Regions from separate parts of the Microbispora sp. KK1-11 genome, predicted to be linked through region 2. Evidence: riboswitches for the same ligand, from Rfam matches in the RefSeq annotation. Region 2 holds a riboswitch; the other holds the start of a gene.
The links. Region 2 has a riboswitch for glycine ahead of gcvT (glycine cleavage system aminomethyltransferase GcvT). Riboswitches for the same ligand answer to the same signal wherever they lie in the genome.
Positions count from the first base shown of each region.

Region 1 (14,167 bases), on a different contig from region 2:
CGCCCGCGACCGGGCACCCCGTCCCTCCGCCGCCGGCGGCCCCCTCGTCCCGCGAGGACCTGCGCGCCGTCATGGCGGCCCGCCGCGACCTCGGCCCCGAGTACGAGGACGCGCTGGTCGACTCGTTCCTCGACAAGCTCGACGTCGAGATCGCCGCACGGATACGCAACGAGGTGGCGGCCCAGCTACGTCACCAGCCGCCCGGCCCTCCGGTCAAGCAGAAGGACAGCGCCGTGGGCGTGGCCATGGGGTCGCTGGCCCTGGGCATCCCGCTGACCGCGATCGCGGTGGCGAACGCGGGCCTCGCGGGCCTGCTCCTGTCCTGGGGCGGGATCATCGCGGTCAACTTCGCCTACGCCGTCAGCCGGCGCTCCCAGCGCTGAGCGGTCCGGCGGTTCAGCCCTCGACGCCCTCCATGGCGGGGCGCACGTCCCGCCCGAGGCGCAGCCGCACCTGGTCGGCCAGCGCCTCGTCGGGGTGGTCGAGGCCGTAGCGCCACACGGTCTCCGCGTCGGCGTCGCGGCCCCGCAGCGGCAGCGTACGGGCCAGCAGTTCGATCGCGAGCGCCCCGGTGCCGGCGTCGGCCCCCTCCTGGCGGCTGTCCTCCACGGCCCCGGCGAACTGCGCGCACGCCATCTCCAGGTGCGCCATGCCGAGCAGCACCCGCAGGCGCGCCGGGTCGGCCACCGCGCTGACCGACAGCGCCTCGAGCAGGACGTCGGCGGCCCGCTCGGGCTCGCCGTCCTCCAGCAGCCGCTCGGCCATCCGCTCGACCACGACGGACAGGCCCTCGCCGGCCTCGCCGCGGTCCGGCGCGTCCTCGTCCGCGGCGAGTTCCGCGAAGATCGCGGCCGCGCCGTCGAGGTCGCCGCTTTCGGCGAGCCGGCGCGCGTGGTCGAGCCGGTCGGACCGCCGCCCGGAATCGATGGCCGTCATACAGGGGCCTCGCATGGTCGCAGGTGATGAGAAACGATCACCGCGATCTTAACGAGACCGGCCGCCGGGCGGGGCCGACATACCCAACTGATCAGTCCTCGTACGCCTCGAGGGGCGGGCAGGAGCAGACGAGGTTGCGGTCGCCGTACGCCTGGTCGATGCGGCGCACCGGCGACCAGTACTTGTCGTCCCGCAGGCCGGGCACCGGGTAGGCGGCCACCGCCCGCGAGTACGGGTGGGTCCACTCGTCGGCGGTGAGGCACTCGGCCGTGTGCGGGGCGTTGCGGAGCGGGTTGTCGGTCTTGTCGTACTCTCCCGACGCCACCTTCGCGATCTCGTCCCGGATGGCGATCATCGCGTCGGCGAAGCGGTCGAGCTCGGCCAGGTCCTCGCTCTCGGTCGGCTCGATCATGAGCGTCCCCGCGACGGGGAACGACATCGTGGGCGCGTGGAAGCCGTAGTCGATCAGGCGCTTGGCCACGTCGTCCACCGTGACACCGGTCTCCTTGGTGATCTGGCGCAGGTCGACGATGCACTCGTGGGCGACCAGGCCGTCCCTGCCGGTGTACAGCACCGGGTAGTGCGGCGCCAGCCGCCGGGCCAGGTAGTTGGCCGACAGGATCGCCTGCTCGGTCGCCTGCCGCAGCCCGTCGGCGCCCATCATCCTGACGTACGCCCACGAGATCGGCAGGATGCCCGCCGAGCCGTACGGCGCGGCCGACACGTGCGCCGGCAGGTGCTCGGCGAGGTGGGCCTTGACCGCCACCGGGCCGACGCCGGGGCCGCCGCCGCCGTGCGGGATGCAGAAGGTCTTGTGCAGGTTCAGGTGGGAGACGTCCGCGCCGAACTCGCCCAGCTTGGCCAGGCCCACCAGCGCGTTGAGGTTGGCCCCGTCGACGTAGACCTGCCCGCCGGCCTCGTGCACCCGCTCGCAGATCTCGACGATCGTCTCCTCGTACACCCCGTGGGTGGACGGGTAGGTCACCATGATCGCGGCGAGCGCGTCGCGATGCTTGTCGATCTTGGCGGCGAGATCGGCAAGGTCGACGTTGCCGTTGGCGTCGCAGGCCACCACGACGACCCGCATGCCCGCCATGACGGCGCTGGCGGCGTTGGTGCCGTGCGCGGAGGACGGGATGAGGCACACGTCACGCCCGTCCTCGCCCCTCGATCGGTGGTAGGACCTGATCGCCAGCAGCCCGGCGAACTCGCCCTGGGAGCCCGCGTTCGGCTGGATCGACACCCGGTCGTAGCCGGTGACCTCGGCCAGCCAGCCCTCCAGCGTCGCGATCAGCTCGGCGTACCCCTCGGCCTGCTCCGACGGCGCGAACGGGTGGATCGAGGCGAACTCCGGCCAGGTGACCGGCTCCATCTCGGTGGTCGCGTTGAGCTTCATCGTGCAGGAGCCCAGGGGGATCATCGAGCGGTCGAGCGCGATGTCCTTGTCCTGCAGCCGCCGCAGATAGCGCAGCATGGCCGTCTCGGACCGATAGGAGTGGAACACCGGGTGGGTGAGGAAGTCCGAGGTCCGCTGCAGGTCGGCCGGGAGCGCGTCGGAGGTCACCCGGTCGAGGTCCTCGACCACGAGTTCGGACGCGCCGAACGCCGCCCAGACCGCCCGCAGGTGGTCCGTGGTGGTCTTCTCGTCGCAGGCGACGCCGACGTGGTCGTCGTCGGCCAGGCGCAGGTTGACGCCCCGCTCCGCGGCGGCGGCCACGACCTGGGCGGCCCGCCCGGGCACGCGGGCGAGCACGGTGTCGAAGAACTCGTCGTGGACGACCTCCACGCCGCCCTCGCGCAGCCCGGCGGCCAGGACGGCCGCGTGGCGGTGCGCCCGCTGGGCGATCCTCCTGAGGCCCTCCGGGCCGTGGTAGACGGCGTACATCGACGCCATGACGGCGAGCAGCACCTGCGCGGTGCAGATGTTGCTGGTGGCCTTCTCCCGCCGGATGTGCTGCTCGCGGGTCTGGAGGGCCAGCCGGTAGGCCGCGCGGCCGTCGGCGTCCACCGAGACGCCGACCAGGCGGCCCGGCATCTGCCGCTGCAGGCCCTCGCGGACGGCCATGTACGCGGCGTGGGGGCCGCCGTAGCCCAGCGGGACGCCGAAGCGCTGGGAGGAGCCGACGGCGATGTCGGCGCCCTGCTCGCCCGGGGACTCCAGCAGGGTCAGCGCCAGCAGGTCGGCCGCGGCCACCAGCAGCGCCCCCTGGGCGTGCGCCCGCTCGGCGACCGGGCGGAAGGACGTCACCCGGCCGCTCGCGCCCGGATACTGGACGAGGACCCCGAAGCACTCGGGCAGCTCACCGGCGAGGTCGGACTCCACCAGCGTGATGCCGAGCGGCTCGGCGCGGGTCGCCAGCACGGCCTTGGTCTGCGGCAGCGCGTCGGCGTCCACCACGAACACGTCGGTCTTCGCCTTGCTCGCCCGCCGGGCCAGCGTCATCGCCTCGGCCGCGGCCGTCGCCTCGTCGAGCAGGGACGCGCCGGCGACGTCGAGGCCGGTGAGGTCCGACACGACCGTCTGGAAGTTCAGCAGCGCCTCCAGCCGCCCCTGCGAGATCTCCGGCTGGTAGGGCGTGTACGCGGTGTACCAGCCGGGGTTCTCCATCACGTTGCGGAGGACGACACCCGGGGTGATCGTGTCGTAGTACCCGAGGCCGATCATCGGGGTCAGCACCCGGTTGCGGCCGGCGAGGGCGCGCAGCTCGGCCAGGGCCTCGGCCTCCCCCACCGCCTCGGGCAGGTTCAGCGGGCCGCGCGTGCGGATGGCCTCGGGCACGGCCACGGCGAGTAGGTCGGCCACCGACTCGTAGCCGACGGCCTCCAGCATCCGGGCGCGGCCGGCCTCGGAGGGGCCGATATGACGGGTGGCGAAAGACGGAGCGGAAAGATCGCGAAGCGTGGACCGATCGGTCATGACAGGGGCCTCCTGGGCGGGTCGAGACCTGCGGCGACCGCCCGTCGCCCTGCGTGGCGCGGCCGGTCGTGAAGCGGTCTCCCCCTCTGTCATCGGACCTGAGAGCTTCACCGGGCCGTCGAGCCCGGCTTTCCCCTTCGGTGAGGCGCCGCCTGGCCGGCGGGCCTGCTTTTCAGAGTCGCCTCGTCCGTGCGGTACGGATGCCTGAGAGATTCCGGGGAGGTTTGCTCCTTCGGCGCCCCTGTAAGCCAGGGGTCTCTCCCGCACGAGGTCGTCGGCCGTGTCCCACTCTACCCGTTACCCCGGATCCGCCCGACTCGCACCCGGCGCGAGATCGGCGCCGAGACCGGCCCGGCGGGCGCGGACGATGGCCTCGGCCCGGTCGGCGACCGCCGGCTTCGCGAAGATGGCGGCGATGTGGTTGCTGACCGTCTTGCCGCTGATGGCCAGGTGCCGGGCGATCGCGGGGGTGGACCGTCCGCCGCGATGAGGTCGAGGACCTCCCGTTCACGCGCGGTGAGCTCGGGAAAGGGCTCAGGAGCCGGCGCACGGGAGGCCCCGCCGCGAAGAAGTCGATGATCCGGCGGGCCGCATTCGGGCCGAAGACGGCGTCGCCGCCCTGCAAGCGCCCGCCCGGGCATCCGCTCAGCCGGTCCTGCGGGCCTTTCTCCGGCGGGCCAGCTCGTCCGACGGATGGTCCCCCTCCGCATCCGGAGCGGCCTCCGCGCGCTCGCCCGGAAGCTCGGCCAGCGATCCCTCGACCTCCCGCCACACCCGCCCGAGCGCGATGCCGAACACGCCCTGGCCGCCCTGCAGCAGGTCGATCACCTCGTCGGCGCTCGTGCACTCGTAGACGCTCACGCCGTCGCTCATCAACGTGATCTGGGCCAGGTCGTTGACGCCGCGGTCGCGCAGATGCCGTACGGCGGTGCGTATCTGCTGGAGGGAGACCCCTGTGTCCAGAAGACGTTTGACGACCTTCAGGACGAGGATGTCGCGGAAGCTGTACAGTCGCTGAGACCCGGATCCCTGGGCGGCCCTTATCGTCGGGAGCACCAGTTCGGTCCGGGCCCAGTAGTCGAGCTGCCGGTAGGTGATCCCGGCAGCCGCGCACGCCGTGGGGCCGCGGTATCCGATGCCCTGGGGCAGCGCCGTCGGCTGCTCGTCGAACAGCAGACCCTGTTCGCCGGCGCGCTCGCGCGCCGCCTGCCGAACCGGGTCGTGCTGGCCGGCCGACTTACCCTCGCCGCTGCTGACCGCCACTGCGGACCTCCGGCTTTCTCTCATCCCACGGTCTGATCTGGGGGTTCGTGAATTACAACCGTGGTTTCCCTTGCACCGTAGGACCGGGGCCATCGTCAGTCAACGACCCCGTCCGGCGCGTCGTGAAGCGTAATCTCCCGAAATCGTCCGGCACGTCAGCCCGCCCGGCCGAAGTCTTCCGGTGTGATTTTGTCCAGGAACTCGCGGAACTTTTCCACTTCGTCTTCCTGGTCGTCGGGCATGCTCACGCCCGCCTCCTGGATCACGTCCTCACTCGCGTAGATCGTCGCACCCGTACGCAACGCCAGCGCGATCGAGTCCGAGGGACGGGCGCTGACCTCCACGCCGTTGGAGAAGACCAGATCGGCGAAGAAGATTCCATCGCGGAGCGCGACGATGTTGACGGTGCGCAACCGCACCCCCAAGGCCTCAAGAACGTCACGGAACAAGTCGTGGGTCAGCGGCCGGGGCGGCGGCTCCTCCGCCTGGGCCAACGCGATAGCGGTCGCCTCGGTCATGCCTATCCAGATCGGCAGGTACCGATCACCGCTCGTCTCCTTCAGGAGAACGATCGGCTGGTTGGTGGGCATCTCAACGCGAACCCCCACGACCTCCATCTGCAACACGGGCGGCTCCGTCTCAAGCGTCGCGGCATATCACCAGGCATTCAACGTAACACCCACGGAGGTGCGGATGTGCCGGTCACCGCCCCAGAACGCCGCGAACACTCCCACGCAGTAACGCATTGTGCAGTTCCTGGAGAAGTCCGGAGATCTCCCGGGCGGTCTCGTCCGCCTCCGCGATCGCCCCCGGCGCCTTGCGCCGCAGCAGCGGCGCCACCGCCTGCTCGATGAGACCGGCCTCCCGCTCCACCGCGGCGCGGACCGCCCTCAGGTGCCGCGCCTGCAGGCCGAACCGCGCCAGCGCCCCCACGCTGCGCGCGACCTCCAGCGCCTCCCCGTCGTAGCGGCGCGCCACGGGAGCGACCAGGCCGAAGCTCTCCATCTCGGCCAGGGTCTCCTCGTCGATGCCCGCGGCCTCGATGAGCTCCTCCCGGCTGAGACGCACGGGCGGGGCGCCGTCGGACACGGCGTGCGGACGGGCCGCCTGCTCGTCCAACTGATCCTTGATCACGCGGAGCGGCAGGTACTGGTCACGCTGCGCACGCAGGATGTACCGCAGGCGCTCGACGTCGTTGAAGGTGAACTTGCGGTACCCCGACGGGCTCCGCTGGGGCTCGATCAGCCCCTCACCCTCCAGAAACCGGATCTTGGAGACGGTCACGTCCGGGAACTCGCCCTGCAGCAGGGCGAGCACTTCCCCGATGCTCATGAACGCCCGTACGGCCTGCGCGCTCATGACTCCTCCTCCTCACCGATCACAGCCCTCCGGGACCACGCGTGAGGAACACCAGCCGGAACTTGCCGATCTGCACCTCGTCGCCGCCCTGCAACGGGGACTCCTCGATGCGCTCCCGGTTGACGTAGGTGCCGTTGAGGCTGCCCACGTCACGCACGGTGAACTGGCCGCCGCGCCGGTAGAACTCCACGTGCCTCCTGGACACGGTCACATCGTCCAGGAAAATGTCGCTTTCCGGGTGGCGACCCGCCGTAGTGAGGTCGCTGTCGAGCAGAAATCGGCTCCCCGCGTTCGGGCCCCGCATGACCACCAGGAGAGCCGTGCCCGGCGGCAACTGCTCGACCGCGGCCCTGTCCGGCAGAAGCGTCTGGCCCGTCTCCGCCTCAAGCGCCTCGAGTGAGATCGTCGAGGTCGTGTCGGCTGCGACGGGCGCCGGAGCGCTCAGCGGCGAACCGCATCGTGAACAGAAACGGGCATCCTCGGGGTTGGCATGACCGCACTGCGTGCAGTAGACGCTGGGCATCGAACGGCTCGGCCTCTCTCACGACTTGCTCTAGGACTAGCTCAAACTGCGAATGCCGCAACTTACGCTGATCAGGCACAAAGGTCAAGACCGCGGCTGGGCGTGGACTGACCAACGCTACAGCCAGCGGAGGTTCAAGGTCCATCCCGCCACACAGTGTTCATTGGCCTCGCCTCCGGCACGGCGGCTCGGGGCGCCTTCAGGCGGCGTCGTCGTGCCGGAGGCGCGCCATGAGCACAGCCCTCGTCGCGTCCTCGCTCGTTCCTCGCTCCGGGCGCTCCTCAGTCCAGTCGCGGCCGCGCCCCTCGCGTGACGGTTGCGCGCCGTAAACCTCGCAATGGGATAGCCGCTTCGCGGGGCGGTTGCGCGCCGTGTCGAAGGGATATCAGTGGGCGCCGGCGGCCTGTTCGACGACGTGGGCCCAGCGTTCCAGGAGGGCCTGGGCGGTGTCCATGTCGTGGCCCTCGGCCCACAAATGGGTGACGGCCTCGGCGGGGTCGGGCAGGACGAGGGCCCAGCTTCCGTCGTCCTCCACGACGCGGACGCCGTCGGTGGTGTCCAGGCGGTGGCCCTCGGCCGCCTCGACGACCGAGCGCATCACGGCCCCCTTGTGCGCCCAGGGCGTGGGAACGGTCCGCTTGAGGAGCTTGGCCTCCGGGATGCGGGCGTCGATCTGGCTGAGCGACAGCCGGGTGCGCGCGACCAGGCCGAGCAGGCGCAGGAACACCGCCAGGCCGTCCACGGTGGGCGCGAACTCCGGGACGATGAAGCCGCCCTTCCCGTCGCCGGCGAAGATCGTGTCGGGGTGCCGGGCCGCCCGCGTCAGCGTGTCGAGGCTCGTGGCCGTCCAGTCGACCTGCACGCCGTGGAAGCGGCACACCATCTCCGCCACCCGGGTCGTGGTTACCGGCAGGGCCACCCGGCCGCCCCGGCGCTCGGCCGCCACCAGGTCGAGCACGACGAGCAGCGCCCGCTCCTCGCTGATCAGCTGGCCCATCTCGTCCACCAGGGAGACCCGTTCCCCCACCGGGTCGAACCGTACGCCGAAGGCGGCCCGCGCCGAGGCCACCAGCTCCGCCAGGCGCTGCAGATCGCGGCGGCGCTCGGCGAGTGTCTCGGTCGGCGAGGCGTCGTCCAGGCGGTTGTTCACGGTGAGCACGTCGACCCCGGCCCGGCCCAGCAGGCTCGGCAGCACGAGCGAGGAGGTGCCGCCCGCGCAGTCGACCACGACCTTCATCTCGGTGTCCTTCACCCCGGACATGTCGATGCAGGCCAGCAACTCCCGTGCGTACGTGTCGACGGCACGGGCGGGGAAGGTCAGCTCCGCGATCTCGCCGGGGAAGGCGCGCCGGTACTCCTGCCGGGAGAAGACCCGCTCCAGCTTGCGCTGGGCCGCCTGGGACAGGTCGGCCCCGGTCTCGTCCATGAACACGATGTCGACGCTCTGGGGGTCGCCCGCCGTGGTGCGCAGGGCGATGCCGCCTCTGACGTTCTCCCGTGAGGTGTTGAACCTGGCGACCGGCAGGGCGGCGGCCTCCAGGTCGACCACGTTGATCGCGCTGGAGTTCAGCGCGCTGATCACCGCCCGCTTGAGCGCCCGCGCCGCGCGCGAGGCGTCGCGGGAGGTGACGACCGTGTCGCCCTTGCGCAGCGTCGTGGCGTACGCGCTGGCCAGCCGTACGCACAGCTCCGGGGTGATCTCGACGTTGACCAGGCCGGAGACCCCGCGGGGACCGAACAGGCTGCGCTGGCCGCGCGACTCCCAGATGACGCTGGTGTTGACGACCGTGCCCGCCTCGATCGTCTTGAACGGGTAGATCTTCACCCCGGAGGAGACGTACGCCTCGGCCTCGATGACGCACTCGTCGCCGACGACGGCGTTCTCCTCGATCCTGGCGCCGGTCATCACGTCGGTGTTCTTGCCGATCACGCAGCCGCGCAGGTGGGCGGCCGGGCCGACGTACACGTTGTCGCTGACCACGGCGCGGTGGAGGAAGGCGCCCTCCTTGACGACGGCGTTGCTGCCGAGCACGGTGTATTCCCGCAGTTCGGCGCCGGCCTCGACCTTGGCGTAGTCGCCGATGTAGAGGGGGCCCTTGAGCACGGCCTCGGGGTCCACCGAGGCGCCCTCGGCGGCCCACACGCCGGGTGCCAGCTCGAACGCGTCGAAGTCGACCTTGACCTTGCCCTCCAGCACGTCGGCCTGGGCCTTGAGGTAGCTCTCGTGCGTGCCGACGTCCTCCCAGTAGCCCTCGGCCACGTAGCCGAACAGCCGGCAGCCGCGTTCGAGCATCTCGGGGAAGATGTCGGACGACCAGTCGACCGACTGGCCGGGGGCGATCTCGTCGAGGACCGACGGCTCCATGATGTAGATGCCGGTGTTGACCGTGTCGGAGAACACCTGGCCCCAGGTGGGCTTCTCCAGGAAACGCTGGATGCGGCCGCTGTCGTCCACGATGATGATCCCGAACTCCAGCGGGTTGGGCACGCGCTTGAGCCCGATGGTGACCAGCGCCCGGTTCTCGCGGTGGAAGCGGAGCATGTCGGTCAGGTCGATGTCGGTGAGCGCGTCGCCGGAGATGACCAGGAAGCGGTCGTCGCGGAGCTTGTCGGCGGCGTTCTTCACGCTGCCGGCCGTCCCGAGGGGGACCTCCTCGGTGGCGTAGTGGAGGGTCATGCCCAGCTCGTCGCCGTCGCCGAAGTAGTTGCGGATCAGCGCGGCCAGGAACTGCACGGTCACCACGGTCTCGGTGAACCCGTGCCGCTTGAGCAGCCGGAGCACGTGTTCCATGATCGGCCGGTTGATGATGGGGAGCAGGGGCTTGGGCTGGTTCGCGGTCATCGGCCGCAGCCGTGTCCCCTCCCCGCCCGCCATGACGACGGCCTTCACGGGTCACCCCTTCGTTAGCTGGCGCACCTGTACGACATACAACACCCCCGCCCACCAATACAGACCAGTTCCCCAGATGGCGAAGGCCCATCCGAAGATCGCGGCAATCTCGGCGTACCACCCCTCGTGGGAGGCGAGGAACAGCAGCGGGAACGCGTACATCAGGGCGGCGGTGCCGGCCTTGCCGAGGAAGTGGACGGGCAGCGCCGGGCCGTACCCGTGCCGCCGCAGCACGGGCGGCACCCACAGCAGCAGCACGTCGCGCAGCGGCACCGCGAGCGCCAGCCACCAGGGGACCGCGCCCCGCAGCACCAGGCCGATCAAAGTGGCGAGGATGTAGAGCCGGTCGGCGAGCGGGTCGATGAGCCGGCCCAGTTTGCTGATCTGGTTCCAGGCGCGGGCGAGCTTGCCGTCGAGCCAGTCGCTGAAGCCGGCCAGCGCCAGCAGCGCGATGGCCCATCCGTCGGCGTGGGGACCCAGCACGAGCCAGAGGAAGACGGGGACGCCGAGCAGCCGCAGGGCGCTCAGCAGGTTGGGCACCGTCCAGATCCGGTCCTCGGCAGCGTTCACGCCCCAGACCCTACATGCCGTTCTCCCGGTCGCTCCGGGCAGGAGCTACGGCCTGGGTGGAGGCCGTCTGCGCGGCGACGAGCCGGGTGTAGCGCCCGCCCAGGGCCAGCAGCTCCTCGTGGGTGCCCCGCTCCACCACCATGCCCCGCTCGACGACCAGGATGAGGTCGGCGTCCCGCACCGTGCTCAGCCGGTGCGCGATCACGATGCGGGTCTGCGTCAGGCGGGACAGCCGCGCCTCGATGCCGGCCTCGGTCGCGCTGTCCAGGTTGCTGGTCGCCTCGTCGAGCAGCAGCACCTTGGGGCGGGGCAGCAGCGCGCGGGCCAGGGCGAGGCGCTGGCGCTGACCACCCGACAGGCCGCCGCCCTCGACCAGGATCGTCTCGTAGCCCATCGGCATCGCCATGATCTCGTCGTGCAGTCCCGCGAGCCGGGCCGCCTCGGCGATCCGGTCCATGCCGGCCTCGGGGAAGTTGAGCGCGATGTTCTCCCGGATCGTCCCGGTGAACAGCGACGGCTCCTGGGTGACCACACCGAACTGGCGGCGCAGCGATCGCGGGTTGAGCTCCGCCGCGGGAACGCCGTCGTACCGGATCTCCCCGGCCGTCGGCCGGTACAGGGCGAGCAGGAGGCGGGCGAGCGTGCTCTTGCCCGACCCCGAGGGACCGACCAGCGCGACCTTCTGCCCCGGCCGTACGACCAGTGAGACGTCGCGCAGCGTCCACGAGCCGCGCGGGTCGTGGCGGAAACCCACCCCGCGCAGCTCGATGCCTCCGCGCAGCCGCAGCACCTCGATCCCGGTGGACGGCTCGGGCTCGGAGGCGAGGATGTCCGACAGCCGGTCGAAGTGCGCCCCGGCCTGCTGAAGGCTGCGCAGGCTGGTCATCAGCGAGCCGATCGGGGTGAGCGCGGCGGTGGCCAGGGCGTTCAGCGCGAGCAGCGTCCCGAGGCTCAGCGACCCGTCGAGCACCCGCCACGCGCCGACCCACAGCAGCCCCAGCGGCGCGAGATAGCGCACCGCCCCGAGCACCGCCTCGATGAGCGCCCGGACGAGCCCTCCCCGCACGTCGGCGTCGAGTTGCTGGGCGAACAGGTCCGACCAGCGCTGCATCGCCCGCGGCTCGGCCCCGGACGCCTTGAGCGTCTCGATGCCGCCGACGGCCTCCATCAGCCGGCCCTGCGTGACGGCGAGAGCGGCCAGCTCACGCCTGGTCAGGTCGCCCACCCGGCGGGCGGTGCCGAGCAGGAGGGCGGCCTGCCCTGCGGCGAGCAGCACGAGGAAGCCGCCGAAGACCGGGTCCCGGGCGAAGACGAGCAGGAGGTAGACCAGGGCGAGCGGCCCGTCGAGCAACGACGAGAGAATCTGCCCGGTCAGCGTCTCGCGCAGGGCGATGACGCTGTTCGACCGGTTCACCAGGTCTCCCTTGCCGCGCACCGCGAAGTACCGGTACGGCAGTGCGACAAGGTGCGACACCAGGTTCCGCGTCACCTCGCCGTCGGTGCGCGAGCGGAGCGCGACGAGCAGCACCGAACGCAGGTAGCTCACCGCGAACTGGGTGACCACGGCGACCAGCACGGCCACGCCGAGGAGCGCGAGAAGCCCGGAGTCCCCGCGTGGGAGGATCCGGTCGACGACGATCTGGAACGCCGTCGCGAGCCCCAGGCCGAGCACCTGGAGCAGCACTGAGGCCGCGAGCACCTGGGCGAGCAGGCCCTTCCTGCGGAACACCAGGGTGCGCAGGAAGTCGCGCCGCCACGCCCGCGCGGCGCTGGACCGCACACGGCGGAACCCCGGCTCCGGCTCGAACGCCAGCAGCACGCCGGTGAAGCCGGCGTCGAACTCGGCGGGCGTGAGCCGCCTGCGTCCCCGGCCCGGGTCCACGATGTCCACGTGGTCGGGCGTCCACCGCTCCACCACCACGAAGTGCTGGAACTCCCAGTGGACGATCGCGGGCATGGGCACCCGCCCGAGGTCGGCCGGCTCCAGCGAGAACGCCTTGGCGTTCAGGCCGAACTCCCGCGCGGCGCGGACGACGGCCAGCGCGCTCAGGCCGTCCCTGCCCACCTGGAGGTGGTCGGTGACCTCCTGCACGGTGGTGCGGTGGCCGTGGAAGGACAAGATCATGGCCAGGCAGGCCGCGCCGCACTCGGTCGCCGAGTTCTGCAGGAAGACCGGGACCCGTCTCACCCGCCACCCCTCAGGACCAGAGCGGTGAGGACGGCCAGCCCCGAGGTGAGCACCGCGACCGCGCACCAGAGCAGGACGAGCGCACGGTTGCCGACCTCCTTGACGGCGGCCGGGGCGGACGGCGGGGCGGCATGGCGGCGCAGCGCCTCGGCGCGGAAGATCTGCCTGTTCACAGCGTGCCGGTCCGCGCCGTGGTTCCCCAGAACCATTCGATCTTCGCGGCCCGGCGGCGTTCGTCGATCCACAGGTCGAAGACCCGTCGTTCGACGCGGCGGCGCGTGTCCGCGTCGAGCTCGGCGCCGGCCACGGAGATCACCTTGAGCAGGACGTCCGGGGCGGGCGAGACGACGTCACCGGGGCGGGCAGTGCCGATCTCGCCCGCGGGCACGTCCTCGACGACCAACCGGGCGCCACGCGTCCGCTCCGCCAGCGCGAAGAAGGAGGCTCCGGCGTCGATCTCGGCCGCCGCCCGCCGGGCCGCCTCGGAGTCGGGGAAGGTGAGGCGGGCGACCCGGGCCGTGCCGAACTCCTCCCGGTGCTCCTCGAAGTACGGCTCGACCCGTCCCGCCGTCACCCGCTCGCGGACGCGGGCGGCGGCCACCTCTCCCGCGACCAGCTCCTGGAGGTCCACCACGGTGAGGGAGCGGCGGTCCATCCACTCGCGCATCCGTTCCGCGGTGAGCAGTCCCCGGGCGCGCCGGAACGCGTCCACCGCCTCCTGGATCTCGTCGTCGGAGAGCTCGACCGGCGCCTCCTCCATCTCGGCCTGCACGAGGGCGGCGGCGACGATCCGGTCCACCAGCCGGGCCTCGTCCCACAGGAAGTCGAGCCAGGCGACCGCGTCGACCACCTTGACCCCGACTCCGTCGATCCGCAGCAGCAGCATCTCGCCGGCCCGCTGCACGCCCCGCAGGGGCCAGGGCAGGGCGCGGTCGGGGCACCAGGACAGCGACACGGTCCCCTCCCCCGGCCGTTTGATCAGAAGGTCGTAGTGGAGCGAGTCGTCGTAGTCCTCCCGCTGCCACAGCAGCCGGAAGCGCACGCCGGGGTGGCGCTCCCGCAACTCCCGCAGGCGCTCCTGGGCCTCGGACGGGTCGACCCCGTCCAGGCCGCGGAGGGTTTCAAGGGCGTCAGGCACCATGCGCGGTCTCCTCTCCGACCGTGCCGTACATCAACAGGTCACACAACGCCGCGCCGATCGGCAGGCCCGTGGCCTTCTCGATCCAGAGCCACTGGCCACTGGGGTTGACTTCGAGGAAGACGTAACGCCCGTCGGGGGTCAGGATGAGATCGATCGCTCCGTAGCGCAGGCCGAGCCGCCGCACGATCCGCACGCAGCGCTCGGTCACCTCCGGCGGCAGCTCGTGCACCTCATGGCGGGTGCCGCCCGGGTCGTAGCGGCGCCAGTCGAGCCTCGTGTGATTGCTCTCCTGCGAGTGGATCTCCGCCGCGAAGACGGCCCGCCCCACGACGGTCACCCGCAGTTCGACCCGCTTGGGCACGTACTCCTGGATGACGACC
Region 1 is NZ_VIRJ01000008.1:198,590-212,756, reverse strand. Features, by position in the region: gene FLW16_RS14755 (hypothetical protein) at 1-383, shown strand, start outside; gene FLW16_RS14750 (hypothetical protein) at 397-936, opposite strand; gene gcvP (aminomethyl-transferring glycine dehydrogenase) at 1,028-3,853, opposite strand; glycine riboswitch at 4,036-4,127, opposite strand; gene FLW16_RS46180 (hypothetical protein) at 4,151-4,297, opposite strand; gene FLW16_RS14735 (MerR family transcriptional regulator) at 4,499-5,116, opposite strand; gene FLW16_RS14730 (bifunctional nuclease family protein) at 5,272-5,742, opposite strand; gene FLW16_RS14725 (MerR family transcriptional regulator) at 5,819-6,475, opposite strand; gene FLW16_RS14720 (FHA domain-containing protein) at 6,495-6,998, opposite strand; gene FLW16_RS14715 (mannose-1-phosphate guanyltransferase) at 7,384-9,888, opposite strand; gene FLW16_RS14710 (CDP-alcohol phosphatidyltransferase family protein) at 9,892-10,458, opposite strand; gene FLW16_RS14705 (peptidase domain-containing ABC transporter) at 10,469-12,646, opposite strand; gene FLW16_RS43675 (hypothetical protein) at 12,643-12,819, opposite strand; gene FLW16_RS14700 (TIGR04500 family putative peptide maturation system protein) at 12,816-13,787, opposite strand; gene FLW16_RS14695 (MvdC/MvdD family ATP grasp protein) at 13,777-14,167, opposite strand, start outside.
Region 1: it holds a riboswitch for glycine, as region 2 does, so the genes downstream of both, gcvP (aminomethyl-transferring glycine dehydrogenase) here and gcvT (glycine cleavage system aminomethyltransferase GcvT) in region 2, are expected to answer to the same signal.

Region 2 (14,167 bases):
GCTCGGCGCGACCACCGCGTCCCCGGAGTGGACCGACCGGATCGCGCTGATCAGCTCGGCCGGCGGCACGTCCTTCAGCAGGACCCCCGCCGCGCCCGCCTTGATCGCGGCGAACGCGTACTCGTCGAGGTCGAACGTCGTCAGGATCAGCACTTTGGGGCCGTCCGGCGCCGCACAGATCACGCGGGCCGCCTCCACGCCGTCCATCCGCGGCATGCGGACGTCCATGAGGACCACGTCCGCCTCGACCGTGCGCAGCGCCTCGACGGCGGCAAGACCGTCCGCCGCCTCGCCCACGACCTCGATGTCCGGCTGCGCCCCGAGGACCATCCGGAATCCGGTCCGCACCAGTTCCTGGTCGTCCACCAGCATGACGCGTATCACTGCCGCTCCGCTCCGCTCGTCATCGCCGTGATCCCCGTAACCGTACGCGGCCGGGGGACAGCCGGGTCACCGTGGTCCGGGGACGGCCGGACACCGCGGCGAAGGCACGGTCGTGTCCGCTCACGCGGCCACCCCGACGGGAATCCGGACGACCACCCGGAACCCGCCGCCCGGCCGGGGGGCCGCCTCGACGCTCCCGCCGTACATCGCCGCCCTCTCCCGCATGCCGATCAGCCCGTGCCCGCCGACCAGGCGCGGCGCCGCGGCGCCCCTGCCGTCGTCGCTGATCCTCAGCTCGAGCTCGCCCCTGCCGTACGTCATCTCCACCCAGGCCCGCGTGCCCGGACCGCCGTGCTTGAGCGCGTTCGTCAGCCCCTCCTGCACGATCCGGTAGACGGCGAGCTGCTCGCCCTCCGGCAGGGTCCGCGCGGTGCCGGACACGGTGAACTCGGTCGGCAGCCCCGAGTCCCTGACCTGCCTGATCAGGTCGCCGAGCTGGGCGACGCCGGGCTGCGGCGCGTACTCCTCCGCCGGGCTGCCGGCGTCCTGCCGCAGCACGCCCACCAGCCTGCGCATCTCGGCCAGCGCCTGCCGCCCGGTCGCCGATATCGCCTGCATCGCGCGCCGCGCCTGCTCGGGGTCGCCGTCGATGGCGTATCCCGCGCCGTCGGCCTGGACGACCATCACGCTGACGTTGTGCGCGACCACGTCGTGCAGCTCCCGGGCGATGCGGGCGCGCTCGGCCGCGGCGGCGATGCGCGCCTGCTGGTCGCGTTCCCGTTCGGCCCGCTCGGCGCGTTCGACCAGGCCCTCCACATAGCGGCGGCGGGTGTTGGCGTAGATCCCGGCGATCCAGACGGCGACGATGAAGGCCGAAGACGACGGCCATGCCTGGCCGGCGTCGGGAGACCAGCGCAGCATCGCGAGCAGCAGCCCGAGTTCGGCGACCGCCCCCGCGGCCAGCGCCCACCGGAGCGTGCACCGCGAGGCGACGCCGTACACCGCGACGAGCACCGCGATGTTGGCGGGCAGGACGACGACGTCGAGCAGCCACTGGACGAAGCTGACGACGGCGACCACCGCGAACACCTCACGGGGGTGGTCACGCCGCCATGTCAGCGGAATGATGAGCGCGGCCGACAGTAGCAGCAGCCCGGGCACGCCGACCTGCCGCGCTCCGACCGAGCCGGTCCGGCTGAAGGCCTCGACGGTGATCAGACTAAACAGCGCCAGCGGGGAGACCGTGAGCGCGTCCACGAGCTTGCTGTGGCGCCGGGTCCAGGCGCGCAGTCTGCCGAACACGTACCCAACCATATGTATCGGCTGCTCAGAAAGGTCTCACCCTTGCGGCGGATACGGCGGTACGACTCAGGTCGCAGCCGCCCGCCGCGCTTACGCCGTTCTTACGGATCACGGCGCATCCTTGTTCCCGGGAGCGCTTCTGTGAAGCGGGTAAAGGGAGATTGGGATGGCGGATCAGGACGCGGCGTCGCGCGGCGCAGGGGACGAGCCGCGCGGCCCGCGCCCGGAGCCGGAAACCGGGCCGGCCGGGTCGAATGAGCCCACCGCGACCAGCGGATCGGCCGAGCCCGCTGCGCCGGGCGCGCCGACCGGGCCGGCCGAGGCTGGGCCTGCCGCACCTGCGCCGACCGGGCCGGCCGTGCCACTGCCGCCTCCGACCAATCCCACATCACCCTGGACCAGCCCGTCGAACATGCCCGGGGCGGCAAGGCCGGGTTCGCCGTGGTCCGGCCCCGGGAGCACGCCCGGGGCGGCAGGGCCGCATTCGACCTGGGCAGGCCCCGCGGGCCCGGGCCGGCCCGGATCGGGACCCGCGAGCGCGCCCCCGACCGGCAGCGGATATGCCTTCGGCCCCGGCGGCGCGGGATGGAACGCCCCGGGCTGGCAGGACCCGCGGCCGCGGTTCGCGTCCGCCCCGCGGCCCGGCGCCCCCACGCGCCTGGCGGCTCGGCTTCCCCGTGGACACGCCGGGCAACTCGTCGCCGTCGGCGTCGCCTCCGCGATCGTCGGGGCGCTCCTCGGCGGTGGCATCGTGGCCGTCACCAGCATGGTCTGGAACCGGGTGGACGCGGGGACGAGCTGGGACGGCGGAGGCGACCGGCAGCGGCTCTTCCCCCGTGGCTACGGTCAGGACGCGCCGCAGTCCCAGGACGGCCTGCCCCCGTGGTGCAGGCAGACCGACGCCGGAGTCCGCTGCCAGGCGCCCGGCTGAGACTTCCCTCCTTCCGGAGTTCCCGGTAGGTGCGCGCCGGCGGAGGGGCCGGCGCGCGCCTACGGGTTTCCGCGCATTCTCACGGCGCCTACGGGATCGTCGCGTTCACGGAACCCGTACGGTCACCGGATGAACAACGCCCCCGGGTCTGCCGCCCGGTCGATCACCGGAGCGCACGCCGGTCGGCGTGCAGGTGACCCGCGAGCCGTACGGTGATGAACTCGTCGTCGTCGGCCTTGCCCGCCGCGCGGCCGGACGAGAACGGGAAGTTGTTGTCGTTCAGCACCGCGAGAGTGCGGTCGTCGAGCAGGGCCACGTCCTCGATCGTCTGGAACGGGAAGCGGAACGTCCGGCCGAAGCCGCCGATGCCCTTCGGGTTGGCCAGGTTCAGCAGGTCGGCGACGAGGGTCTTGTCCATGCGGCCGTCGTGGTCCCGGTCGGCGGCGTCGGCCAGGTAGATGCGCTTGAAGGCGGCGGCGTCACCCTGCTCGTTGTCCCGCTCGATTACCAGGAAGCGGTGGTCGTCGACCGCGATCGCGTCTCCGATGGCGTTCGAGGGCGACTCGAGCCGGTAGGTCCACCAGGTCGCGCCGTACCTGCCCGTGCGCAGGTCGAAGTCGTACATGCGCAGGTCGCCGGGCGTGTCGCCGTCCACCGTCCCCTCCAGCAGCGGGTGGAGGCGGCCGCCGTCGACCGAGCGGGCCATGCCCTCGAACCCCTTGCTGCTGCGGGTGTTGGGCTGCCCGCCGTTCAGGTTCGGATTCTCCGGCGCCATCACGCCGGGCAGCGGGATCGGGGCCTGGAGGAGCCGCCCGGAGGAGGAGAAGTGCAGCAGGAACGGGCCGAACTCGTCGCCGATCCAGTAGGTGCCGTCGGACGACCGCACGATCGACTCCACGTCGAAGTCTGCGCCGGTGAGCACCCGGTCCGCCCGGGTCAGGGCAAACGGCACGCGCCTGTCCGGATCGCTCAGGTTGAACCCGCCGAGCACCTCCAGCTTCCCGGTCCTGAGATCGGGCTTGACGCGGTGCACGCGCAGCAGGAAATCGGCGCTGTTGGCCTTGTTTCCATAGCCGTTGTCGGACAGCACGTCGTAGGTGCCGTCACCTCTTTTGACGACACCGCTGAAGCCCTGGACGGGCTGTCCCGGGAAGGGCGCGGCGATGCCGTTGAACGGCCCGGCTCCGATGGCCGAACCCGAGGGCTCGCTGCCGGGGACGAAGGTCTGGGCAGGAAGGACGGCGAAACCCGTGAGCGTCGCCTGGCCGAAGTCGGCGGGCCGAGGGGCGGCCAGCACGGGGGACGACAGCGCGGACGAGGTCAAGCCCACGGCCAGGGCCGCGGCGCCCAAGGTGATCGAAAAGCGTCTCATGCCGGGCACGGTAGGGACGTAGAGTGACAAAAGCCCCAACACCAGGAGGCCGCGGACGGACAACTGAGCCGTTTCGGGCGTGCAGGATTTCCCATGACGGTCACTCCCGCTCGCTCTGAGCACGAAGCAGAGCGATAGCCGTCCGGATCGCCGCGGTCCTCGATCGCGCTCCTCCGGCGGACACGAACCGCTCCAGGAAGGACAGATCGTCGGCCCCGAGCATCAGGTTCAGTTTCGCGAGCGCGGGCCGCTCGGAATTCGGCGACTTCCAAGTCCCTGAATACGATCGCGGCTCACCATTGTCATCTGAATTGCAGTGGGGTCGACGAGATTCGAACTCGCGCTGTACGGTACCTAAAACCGTTGCCTCTGCCGATTGGGCTACGACCCCTTTTCCTCTTCCTTTGCCTGCGAAATTCTCCGTCTGAGAATGGCAGTTAGGGCAGAGGAATCTCAGGTTCTCTTTTCTGTTGTCCAGCCAATTGCCATTGATGTGGTCGATGTGCAATGTCAGCGGCCGGCCCTGCCGGGCGCCGCCTATCCTACAGTCTGCGCAGACGTATGGGACTCCTACTTCTCGCAGTGCCCGCCTGAGCTTGCGAGGCTTCTCGCGTCCGGATCCCGGAGGAAGCAGCACGAGGATCTCCACAGGCAGGTAACGCCGGGGCGTCGGGGCGCTCTTGTTCGGCGAGGGCCTGCCGAAGTGGGATGTGTCGATGTCGAAGTGCTTGAGGCGGCGGCTGATGTGGGCGTGGGCGCCGCCCGACCACGGGATGCCGAGATAGCGCAGCACGTCGGCGACGCTGCTCGCGGCGGCCGCCGCGTCGGCGAGCAACTCGGGGGTGTACTTGTACTTCGCCATGCTCCGGAATTTATCGGCCGCCGCCGACAATTCCGGGAGCGTGGCGAAAGGGGTATTTCAGGAAATCCCCAGCTCTTTCGTGAGCCGGGCGACGTGACCGGTGGCCTTCACGTTGTAGAGGGCCTTCTCGATCTTTCCGTCGGGGTCGATGACGAACGTGGAGCGGATGACGCCCATCATGGTCTTGCCGTAGTTCGTCTTCTCGCCGTACGCGCCGTACGCCTTGTGCACGTCAAGACCGGTGTCGGACAGCAGGGGGAAGGTCAGCGCGTCACGCTCGCGGAACTGCCGCAGCTTGGCGGGCTTGTCCTTGGACACGCCCAGCACCACGAAGCCCTGCTCGGTCAGCGCGCCGAGGTTGTCGCGGAAGTCGCAGGCCTGCTTGGTGCATCCGGGGGTCATCGCCGCCGGGTAGAAGTACAGGATGACCCGCCTGCCGCGGAACGACTCCAGCGAGACCTCGTTGTCGTCGGCGTCGGTCAGGGTGAAGTCCGGCGCGGCGTCGCCGGGCTGGAGCTTGCTCATCACGTCCTCCGGAAAAAGGTGACCCGCGGCGATCGGCGGGCAAGCGTCAACCAAACTACCGGCTCAGCCGCTGTGCGGGGCGACCGCCGGACCTGGCAGACTGATCACACACGAATACCACAGGAGGGGGATCGCATGGCGGACACCGATCCCGATGCGCTGGAACGGAAGATCGAGCGCACGCGGGCGGAGCTCGCTCGCACGGTCGACGCCATCGCGGACCGGGTGAGCCCGAAGCGGGTCGCGGAGCGCGGCGTCGAGAAGGCGAAGGCCAACGCGCGCGACTTCGTCACGTCCGTGGAGGACATGGTCCTGGGGCCGCGCACGTACGCCCCGGCCGACGGCGAGGGCGAGCAGCCCGTGGAGTATCCGGCGCCCAACATCGCTCCGGTGCTGATCGGGATCGGCGTGGTCGTCGTCGTCGGCGCGGCCATCGTGCTGCTGCGCCGCCGCTCCCGCTGACCCGCCGCCGGACGACGCCGCCGTGACGCGGTTCACGGCGGCGTCCGCGTTCCCACAGGGACGATCACAAGGCCGGGCCCGCGGTCACAGGAAGGTCCTGCCCTCGCCGCGGTAGGTCGGGACCTCCTCGGTCACCCGATCGCCCTCGACGAGATGCAGAGTGGCGAAGCGCTCGCACAGCTCCCCGGCCTTCGCGTGGCGGAACCAGACGCGGTCGCCGAGGCGGAGGTCGGCCGCGGCCTCGCCCAGGAGCGGCGTCTGCACCTCACCCGCCCCCTCGTCCGAGTGATACCTGAGCCCCGCCGGCAGGTACGGCTGGGGCAGCCGGGTCGGCCCGGGGGCCCCGGAGGCGGGGTAGCCCCCGCCGAGCACGGTCACGACGTCCGGCGCCGGCTTGCGCACGACCGGCAGGGCGAACAGCGCCGCCGGGCGGCCGGTGAAGCCCCGGTAGAAGTCGAACAGCCGGGGGTGGAAGAACCCCGAGCCCGCCGCGACCTCGGTGATCGCCCGCTCGGCGACGGTCTTCTCGATGCTTCCCGTGCCGCCGCCGTTGACGAACTCCAGATCGGCGACCTGACGTACGGCCTGCACGATCCGGCCGCGCCGCACGGTCAGCTCGCGGCGCGACCGCTCCTGCATCCAGCGCACCGCGCGGCCGTACGGTCCCGGAACGTCGTCGCCCACCCCGGCGATCTGGGCCTCGTACGCCATGAGCCCGGTCAGCCGAAGCCCGGGACGCTTGGCGATCTGCGCGGCGATCTCGGCGGCCTGCTCGGGCTCGCGGATCGGCGACCGCAGCGCGCCGGCCCGGAACGCGCCGCCGAAGGCCACGAACCCCGCGTCGACGTCCAGGCAGACCCGGATCCGGTGGGGGAGCCGAAGGCTCTCGATGAGGTCGAGGTGCTCGGGCGAGTCCACCATGACGGTGATCTCCCGTGCCGCGACCTCGTCCGATCCCAGGGCGCGCAGCGCGGTCCTGTCGGCCGTGGGGTAGGCCACGAGCACGTCCCGCAGGCCGGTGGAGACCAGCCACAGCGCCTCGGGCAGCGTGAAGGCCATGACGCCCGAGACGCCGTCCATGGCCAGGATCCGTTCGAGCACGGCCCGGCAGCGGATCGACTTGCTGGCCACCCGGATCGGCTTGCCCCGGGCCCGGCGCACCATCGCGGCCGCGTTCGACCGGAGCGCGTCCATGTCGAGGACGGCGAAGGGCGGCTCAAGGTGGGCCGTCGCCTGGTCGAGGCGCTGTCGGTCGTCCATGGGCGCAGCCTAGTACGGCGTCGCCGGGAAATACATGAGCGAGGTTCACGTTAACCGGGCCTGGGCAAAAACTCCGCCGTGGCGCCGCCATGATCGCGCAAGGCGGCGGGTGACCCGCCCGTCCCGTCACCGCTCCGTGTACCCATGGTGAGGTGACTACCGAGCGGACCCGGCACGGTGAGCGGGAAGGGTGAACGGCTGATGAGCGTCGTGCAGGGAATCCTGGCGGGTTCGTCGGCGAGGAGCGCCAAGGGCGCCGGAAACAACTCGGGCGCCACAGGCGCGGGCAGCGGCCCGGACGCCGAGGGCGCCGGAAGCGACACGGGCGGCAGGGACGCCGCGGCGGGCCGGCGGAGCGCCGTGCGCGTCCTGCGGCCGGGCCGGACCCCGGCCGCCGTCGTGGTAGCCGCCGTGATCGCCCTGCTCGGCTGGGTGCTCACGGCCGTGGTCGTCGCCGTCATGCTCGGCGTGTCCCGGCCCTGGCGGCTGCCGCCCCGGCTGCTGAACCTCACGACGGCCGATCCCGCCGTGCCCGTCGCCGCGGTCGGCATGATCGTGTGCGGGGCGGGACTGGTGGCCCTCGCGCTCGTTCCCGGCCGTCCCCGGCTCATGCCCCTGGAATGCCGTGACCCGCTGCTCGCGATGGGACTGACCCGCGCAGGTCTGCGCCGGACGCTCGCCGCCTCGGCCCGCGAGGTCGAGCACGTCCGGCGGGCCGACGTCCACATCCTCCGCAGGCGGATCGAGGTCGCCGTGGTGGCCGACGCGGACACGACCGGCGCCCTGCTGCGCGAGGTCGGCGCGGCGGTCGGGGACCGGCTGTCGGGCCTCGGCGTCCGGTCCCGCCAGGAGGTGGTCGTACGGCTGCGCAGGAGAGGGGGCTGACGTGCGTCCGCGTTGGGGAAACAGGGTCGGGCTCCTGCTGGTGGGGCTCACGCTGGTCGCGGGAGGTTTCGGCCTGCTGGCCGCCGTGCGCGGGCGGCCCGGCGCGGCCCTGATCGACGCGAGCGTGGCCGACGCGAGGGTGGCCGACGGGAAGCCGTGGGCGCTGCCCCTGCTGGCCGGGGCGGCCATGGTGCTCGCCCTGGTCGCGACCCGCTGGCTCTTCATGGCGCTCGGCTGGGGCCGGGTCGGCAGCCGCACCGGCGCCGGCATCGCCATGCTCGGCGTGGCGCTGAAGGGGATCGACGGGATCGGCCACATCTCGGTCAGGCTCGTGCGCGACGGCAGGGTGCGGGTGTCGGTGTCGCTCCGGCGGTCGGCCGACCTGCGGCAGGTGATCAGGCGGCTCGACGAGTCGGCGGTCTCACGCGTTCGCCGCGCGGTCGGCCGCGATGACGCGCTTGCGGTCGTTCGCCTGCACGTCCGCCGTCGCTGACCGTCCCTCCCGACGCCACGGCGCGGGAGCCGCGCCCGAGCCGAGGGCGAGCCCGGCGGCCAGGCAGGCGAGCGGCACGACGGGCACCACGTAGCGGTGGTCGAAGGCGGCGATCAGGGGCGGCAGCAGGAGCAGGACCGCCGCCGTGGCCCAGGGCAGCAGCGCCGCCCACCGCCGGGCCACCAGCCCGGCGAGCCCGGCCAGCAGGACCGCCGCCAGCAGCGGCCCGCGCAGGAAGCCCTGCTCCTGGTAGGCGCGCAGCCACCCCGCGAACGGCTCGACCACCTTCGTGTCCCCGGAGCTCCCCTGGTACGCGGTGGTCAGCGCGCCCGCCGTACGGCCACCGGAGGCGACCTTGGAGGTGAACGGCTTCACCGAGGCGGGGAACACGTACGCGCTCTGCGTGCCCGGAGCGGGGTAGACCTTCCGGTCCCATCCGAACGCCCACATGGCGTCGTGCAGCCCGGTCGCCAGGAAGTCGAGGGGCTGGCTGCGGATCGCCAGCGAGGCGAACTCGCTCGCCAGCCGGTCCTTGTCCTTCTTCACCCGCTGGATGGGCGAGTCGGCGGCCCAGATGTAGGCGGGCGCGGCGAGCCTGGGCTCCGACGGGCACAGCACCGCCAGCTCCTTCTGCGGCTTCATCACCGAACAGTCGGCGAAGGTCATCGTGCGCGACCACAGCCACGTGCTGCTGCCGCCCATCCCGTACGACCCGTGGGCGTCGTGGAACCAGACGGCGTACCCGCCGAGCACGGCGGACGCGGCGGCGAGTCCGGCGAGCGCGATCCTCCAGCGTCCGGCGAGCAGCACCGGCAGCAGCGCCAGCGCGATGAGGGGCAGCCCGAGGGTGCGGGTGACCGTGGCGAACCCGAGCAGCAGCAGCGCCGCGACGACGGGCCACGCGCCCGGGCGTGGGCGCCACAGCAGGATCGTCACGGCGGCCACGACCAGCGCGGTGAACAGCAGGTCCGCCATGACGAGGTGTTCGAGCTGGATCTGGTGGACGTCGAGCAGCACCGGCGCCGCCGCCAGCGCCGCTCCCCAGCCCGGCAGCCGTGTCCGCCGGCGCAGCACCGCGTAGACGCAGACGGCCATGCCGAGACCGAGCAGGTGCTGGACGATCACGACGGCGGTGATGCTGCCCAGCGGGCTCAGCGCGGCGAGGAACAGCGAGTAGCCGGACGGCCGCGAGGGCAGCGGCCGAAGGTCGAGGGCCGAGCTGAGGTAGGCGAAGGAGTCGGCCCAGAACCACAGCGCGGGCCGGTAGCCGAGCACGGCGAGCGCGCGCAGCGCGACGCCCGCCGCCAGCACGACCAGGAACGCCCGATGCGGGCGCAGCGCCTCGCGCCACCTCACGTGACGGCCCTCCTCATCGCCGGGAAGTCACCACGATATTGGCGAGGCGCACATGCGTCACATTCGCCACATCATGGCGCTCGCCGGCGACGCGAGGTTCAGCACTCGATGACGTTGACGGCGAGGCCGCCGCGCGAGGTCTCCTTGTATTTGTCGAGCATGTCCCTGCCGGTGTCGCGCATCGTCTTGATCGCCTTGTCCAGCGACACGAAGTGGCGGCCGTCGCCGCGCAGCGCGATGCGGGCGGCGGCGATCGCCTTGATCGAGGCGACGGCGTTGCGCTCGATGCACGGGATCTGGACGAGCCCGCCGATCGGGTCGCAGGTCAGGCCGAGGTTGTGCTCGATGCCGATCTCGGCGGCGTTCTCGACCTGCTCGGGCGTCCCGCCGAGCGCCTCGGTGAGGCCCGCCGCCGCCATCGAGCAGGCCGAGCCGACCTCGCCCTGGCAGCCCACCTCCGCGCCGGAGATGGAGGCGTTCTCCTTGAACAGCACGCCGATCGCGCCCGCGGTGAGAAGGAAGCGGACGACGCCGTCCTCGTCGGCACCCGGGAGGAAGCGCATGTAGTAGGACAGAACGGCCGGGACGATGCCGGCGGCGCCGTTGGTCGGCGCGGTGACGATCCGGCCGCCCGCCGCGTTCTCCTCGTTGACGGCCAGCGCGAACAGCGTGACCCAGTCCATCGCCCGCAGCGGGTCGGTCCCGTCGGGCTCGCCCTGCAGCCGCCGGTACAGCTGGTGGGCCCGGCGGCGCACCTTGAGCCCGCCCGGCAGGACGCCCTCGCGGCTGGTGCCGCGCCGTACGCACTCGGCCATGACCGCCCACAGGTGCAGCAGGCGGGCCCGGATCTCCTCCTCCGTACGGCCGAAGGCCTTCTCGTTCTCCATCATCAGGCCGGAGATCGACAGGCCGGTCTCGGCGCAGTGCGCGAGCAGTTCGTGCGCGGTCGTGAAGGCGTACGGCAGCACCGTGTCGTCGGGCTTGATCCGGTCGGCGCCGGTGGCGTTCTCGTCCACCACGAAGCCGCCGCCGACCGAGTAGTACACCTTCTCGCGCAGCACCGTGTCGTCGGCGTACGCCGTGAACCGCATGCCGTTCGGATGGTGGGGGAGCGACAGCTTGCGCTCGAAGACGAGGTGCTCACCGACCACGAACGGGATCTCGTGCACGCCGTACAACGTCACCGTGCCGCTCGCCCGCATCGCCGCCAGCCGTTCGTCGACGGTGTCGACGTCGACCAGTTCGGGCTTGTCGCCGGACAGGCCCAGCAGGACCGCCTTGTCGCTGCCGTGGCCCTTGCCGGTCAGCCCGAGCGAGCCGTACAGGATGGCCTCGACCCGGGTGACCTTCTCCAGCAGCCCGTCCTGGTGCAGACCGCGGACGAACTTGTGCGCCGCCGCCATCGGGCCGCCCGTGTGCGAGCTGGACGGCCCGATCCCCACCTTGAACAGGTCGAAGACGCTGATCGCCATTGACCGTCGCCTCTCAGTTACCTGTCAGGACTCGCCGGAGGTCAGCGCGGTGTACTCCGCGGCCGACAGCAGGTCCTCCGGCTCCTCCTCCACGCGCACGCGGAACAGCCAGCCCTCGCCGTACGGGTCGGAGTTGACCAGCGAGGGGTTGTCCACGACGGCGGCGTTGATCTCGACGACCTCGCCGCCGACCGGCGCGAAGATGTCACTCACGGACTTGGTGGACTCCACCTCGCCGACCGCGTCGCCGGCCGCGACCGTCGAGCCGACCTCCGTGTGCACCTCCACGTAAACCACGTCGCCGAGCTGCTCGGCCGCGTACGCCGTGATGCCCACCGTCACGGTGAGGCCGTCCTCGATGCCGGCCACCCACTCGTGTTCCTTGGTGTAGCTCAGGTCGTCCGGAATGGTGCTCACTTGCTCCTCCTGTAGAAAGGCAGATCGACGACGTCGACCGGTTCTTGGCTGCCCCGGATGTCCACGGCCAGGCCGCCCTTCTCCAGGGCGCTCTCGTCGACGTACGCCATGGCGATCGGGCGGCCGAGGGACTGCGACGGGGCGCCGCTGGTCACCTCGCCGACGACGGCGCCCTCCCGGGTGACGGGGTAGCCGTGGCGGGGCACGCGGCGGCCGCGCGCGACCAGCCCGACCAGGCGTCGCCTGGTGCCGTTCTCCGCTGCCCGTTCGAGGGCGGACTTACCCACGAAGTCGCCGGGCTTGTCGAACCGGACGACCCGGCCGAGTCCCGCGTCGAAAGGCGTGATCGCCGCGCTCAGCTCGTTGCCGTACAGCGGCATGCCGGCTTCCAGGCGCAGCGTGTCGCGGGCCGACAGCCCGGCGGGGACGAGGCCGGCGTCCTTGCCCGCCTCGGCGAGGGCGTTCCACAGCGGCACGGCGTGCTCGTTCAGCACGAAAAGCTCGAAGCCGTCCTCGCCGGTGTATCCGGTGCGCCCGATCAGGACGGGCGTGCCCGCGACGACGCCGGGGACGATGGCGTAGTACTTCAGATCGTCGAGGTCGGCGTCGGTCAGCGCGGCCAGGATCTCGGCGCTGCGCGGGCCCTGCACCGCGACCAGCGCGTACTCGTCCGACCGGTCGGTCACCCGCGCGTCGTAGCCCCGGACCCGGTCCGCGAGCTCACGGGCGACGAGGGCGTAGTTGGAGGCGTTGGCGACGACCATGTACTGGTCCTCGTCGAGGCGGTAGACGATGAGATCGTCGAGGATGCCGCCGGTCTCGTTCACGATCATCGTGTAGCGGGCGCGGCCGGGCGCGAGGACGCTGAGGTGCCCCACGAGAGCGCGGTCGAGCGCCTCGCCCGCCTGTGCGCCGACGACGAAGATCTCCCCCATGTGGGACAGGTCGAACAGCCCCGCGGCCGTGCGCACCGCGTTGTGCTCGGCGGACTCACTGCCGTAGCGCAGGGGCATCTGCCAGCCCGCGAAGTCGGTCAGGGTCGCACCGAGACTTTCGTGGACCCCGCGGAGCGGGGTGGATCGGGACATGCGCACCTCGGAAGGACGGATGCTGCGTTTGACTATCGGGCATCCTCCCCCTCTGTCATCGGCGCCTGAGAGCTTCGTCCGATCTTTGCCGGACTTTCACCTTCGGCGAGGCCTTCCGGCCTTCTTTCCAGAGGTCACCTGGCCCGCACGGTCCTTTGCCTTGAGAGGTTCGCGGGGAGGGCTTGCTCCTTCAGGGGCCCTGACCGGATGCCAGGACGCTCTCCCGCACGGGATCACCGGTGTGCTGCAAGCCTAGTGGTTCGCCGCCATCCCCGTAACCGGCTGGATCGCCCCGATTTCCCCGATCGGGGTATCCCGTCTCCAGGTCGGCGAGGTCGTCCTGGCTCTCGCGAGCTTGAGAGCTCCGTCACACGGCGTGATTGGAGTCGCACGGCGGCCGATGCCCCGCGCGGAGGCGCATCAGGGTGGACGGAAGGTCGTCGCCGGTCAGGATCCGCTGATGGAGCGCCTGCGTGTCGGGGGACGGCTCGGTGCCGAGTCGGTCGACCAGGGTGCGGCGCAGTCGCTGGTAGGACGCCGAAGCGTCGTGGGTGCGGCCCGACCGGTGCAGCGCCAGCATGAGCTGCCGGTGCGGCCGTTCGCGCAGCGGGTGGCGCCGGGCCCACTGGGCCAGGCCGCCGACGATCTCGTGATGGTGCCCGAGCGCCAGCCGTACGTCGAAGAGGTCCTCGGTCACCGCGCGCCGGTCCTCGTCGAGCCGGTCGGCCCACGCGGAGAGCTCGTCCACATGCCGCATTGCGAGCAGGGCGTCGCCCCGCCACAGGCTCAGCGCGTTCTCGAACATCCTCGCCGCATTGTGGTAATCACCATTTTCGCGAGCGATTCTGCCCTGGGCCGCGAAATGGTTGAATACTGCAGCATCCACGGATCCCGGCGGGACGGAAAGAAGGTAGCCGCCGTCCACGGTGTGCAGCGGAGAAAGGTCGGGGTCGCGTGGCGAGAGCCGCCGCCGCACCTGTGCGATGTAGGTGGTAAGATTCCGCGGCGCCGATTTAGTGGGACGGCCATTCCACAACAGATCGATGAGCCGGTCCCGGTGAACCGCGATATTCGGATTGAGCAGGAACAGCGCGAGAAGTTGCCGGTGCCTCGGGGCGAGCCCGGCGATGACATCCCCTGAGGGTTTCATGGCCAGGAACGGTCCGAGCACGGCGTATAACACGGTTCCCCTCGCACGAAAGCAGCGTGAACGCGCCGACGACGCGGCTTTGATCGCCATTTGACCATATCTCTCTCCGGCGGCTTGAGTCAAAAATGCGTCGTTTCTATGTCGGCTGCTCCGGAGCCCATAAACGCCGCTCTGATGACCGCAATGCCCGGCCCCGGTGCGCGCCGAT
Region 2 is NZ_VIRJ01000007.1:131,744-145,910, reverse strand. Features, by position in the region: gene FLW16_RS13160 (response regulator transcription factor) at 1-384, opposite strand, end outside; gene FLW16_RS13155 (sensor histidine kinase) at 505-1,686, opposite strand; gene FLW16_RS13150 (hypothetical protein) at 2,099-2,617, shown strand; gene FLW16_RS13145 (esterase-like activity of phytase family protein) at 2,781-3,989, opposite strand; tRNA gene FLW16_RS13140 (tRNA-Leu) at 4,307-4,380, opposite strand; partial or broken gene FLW16_RS46165 (HNH endonuclease signature motif containing protein) at 4,417-4,851, opposite strand; gene bcp (thioredoxin-dependent thiol peroxidase) at 4,909-5,376, opposite strand; gene FLW16_RS13125 (DUF3618 domain-containing protein) at 5,512-5,838, shown strand; gene FLW16_RS13120 (amino acid deaminase/aldolase) at 5,923-7,098, opposite strand; gene FLW16_RS13115 (DUF6286 domain-containing protein) at 7,300-7,983, shown strand; gene FLW16_RS13110 (hypothetical protein) at 7,985-8,476, shown strand; gene FLW16_RS13105 (hypothetical protein) at 8,405-9,832, opposite strand; gene FLW16_RS13100 (L-serine ammonia-lyase) at 9,931-11,304, opposite strand; gene gcvH (glycine cleavage system protein GcvH) at 11,329-11,721, opposite strand; gene gcvT (glycine cleavage system aminomethyltransferase GcvT) at 11,718-12,809, opposite strand; glycine riboswitch at 12,948-13,045, opposite strand; gene FLW16_RS13085 (AfsR/SARP family transcriptional regulator) at 13,177-14,049, opposite strand.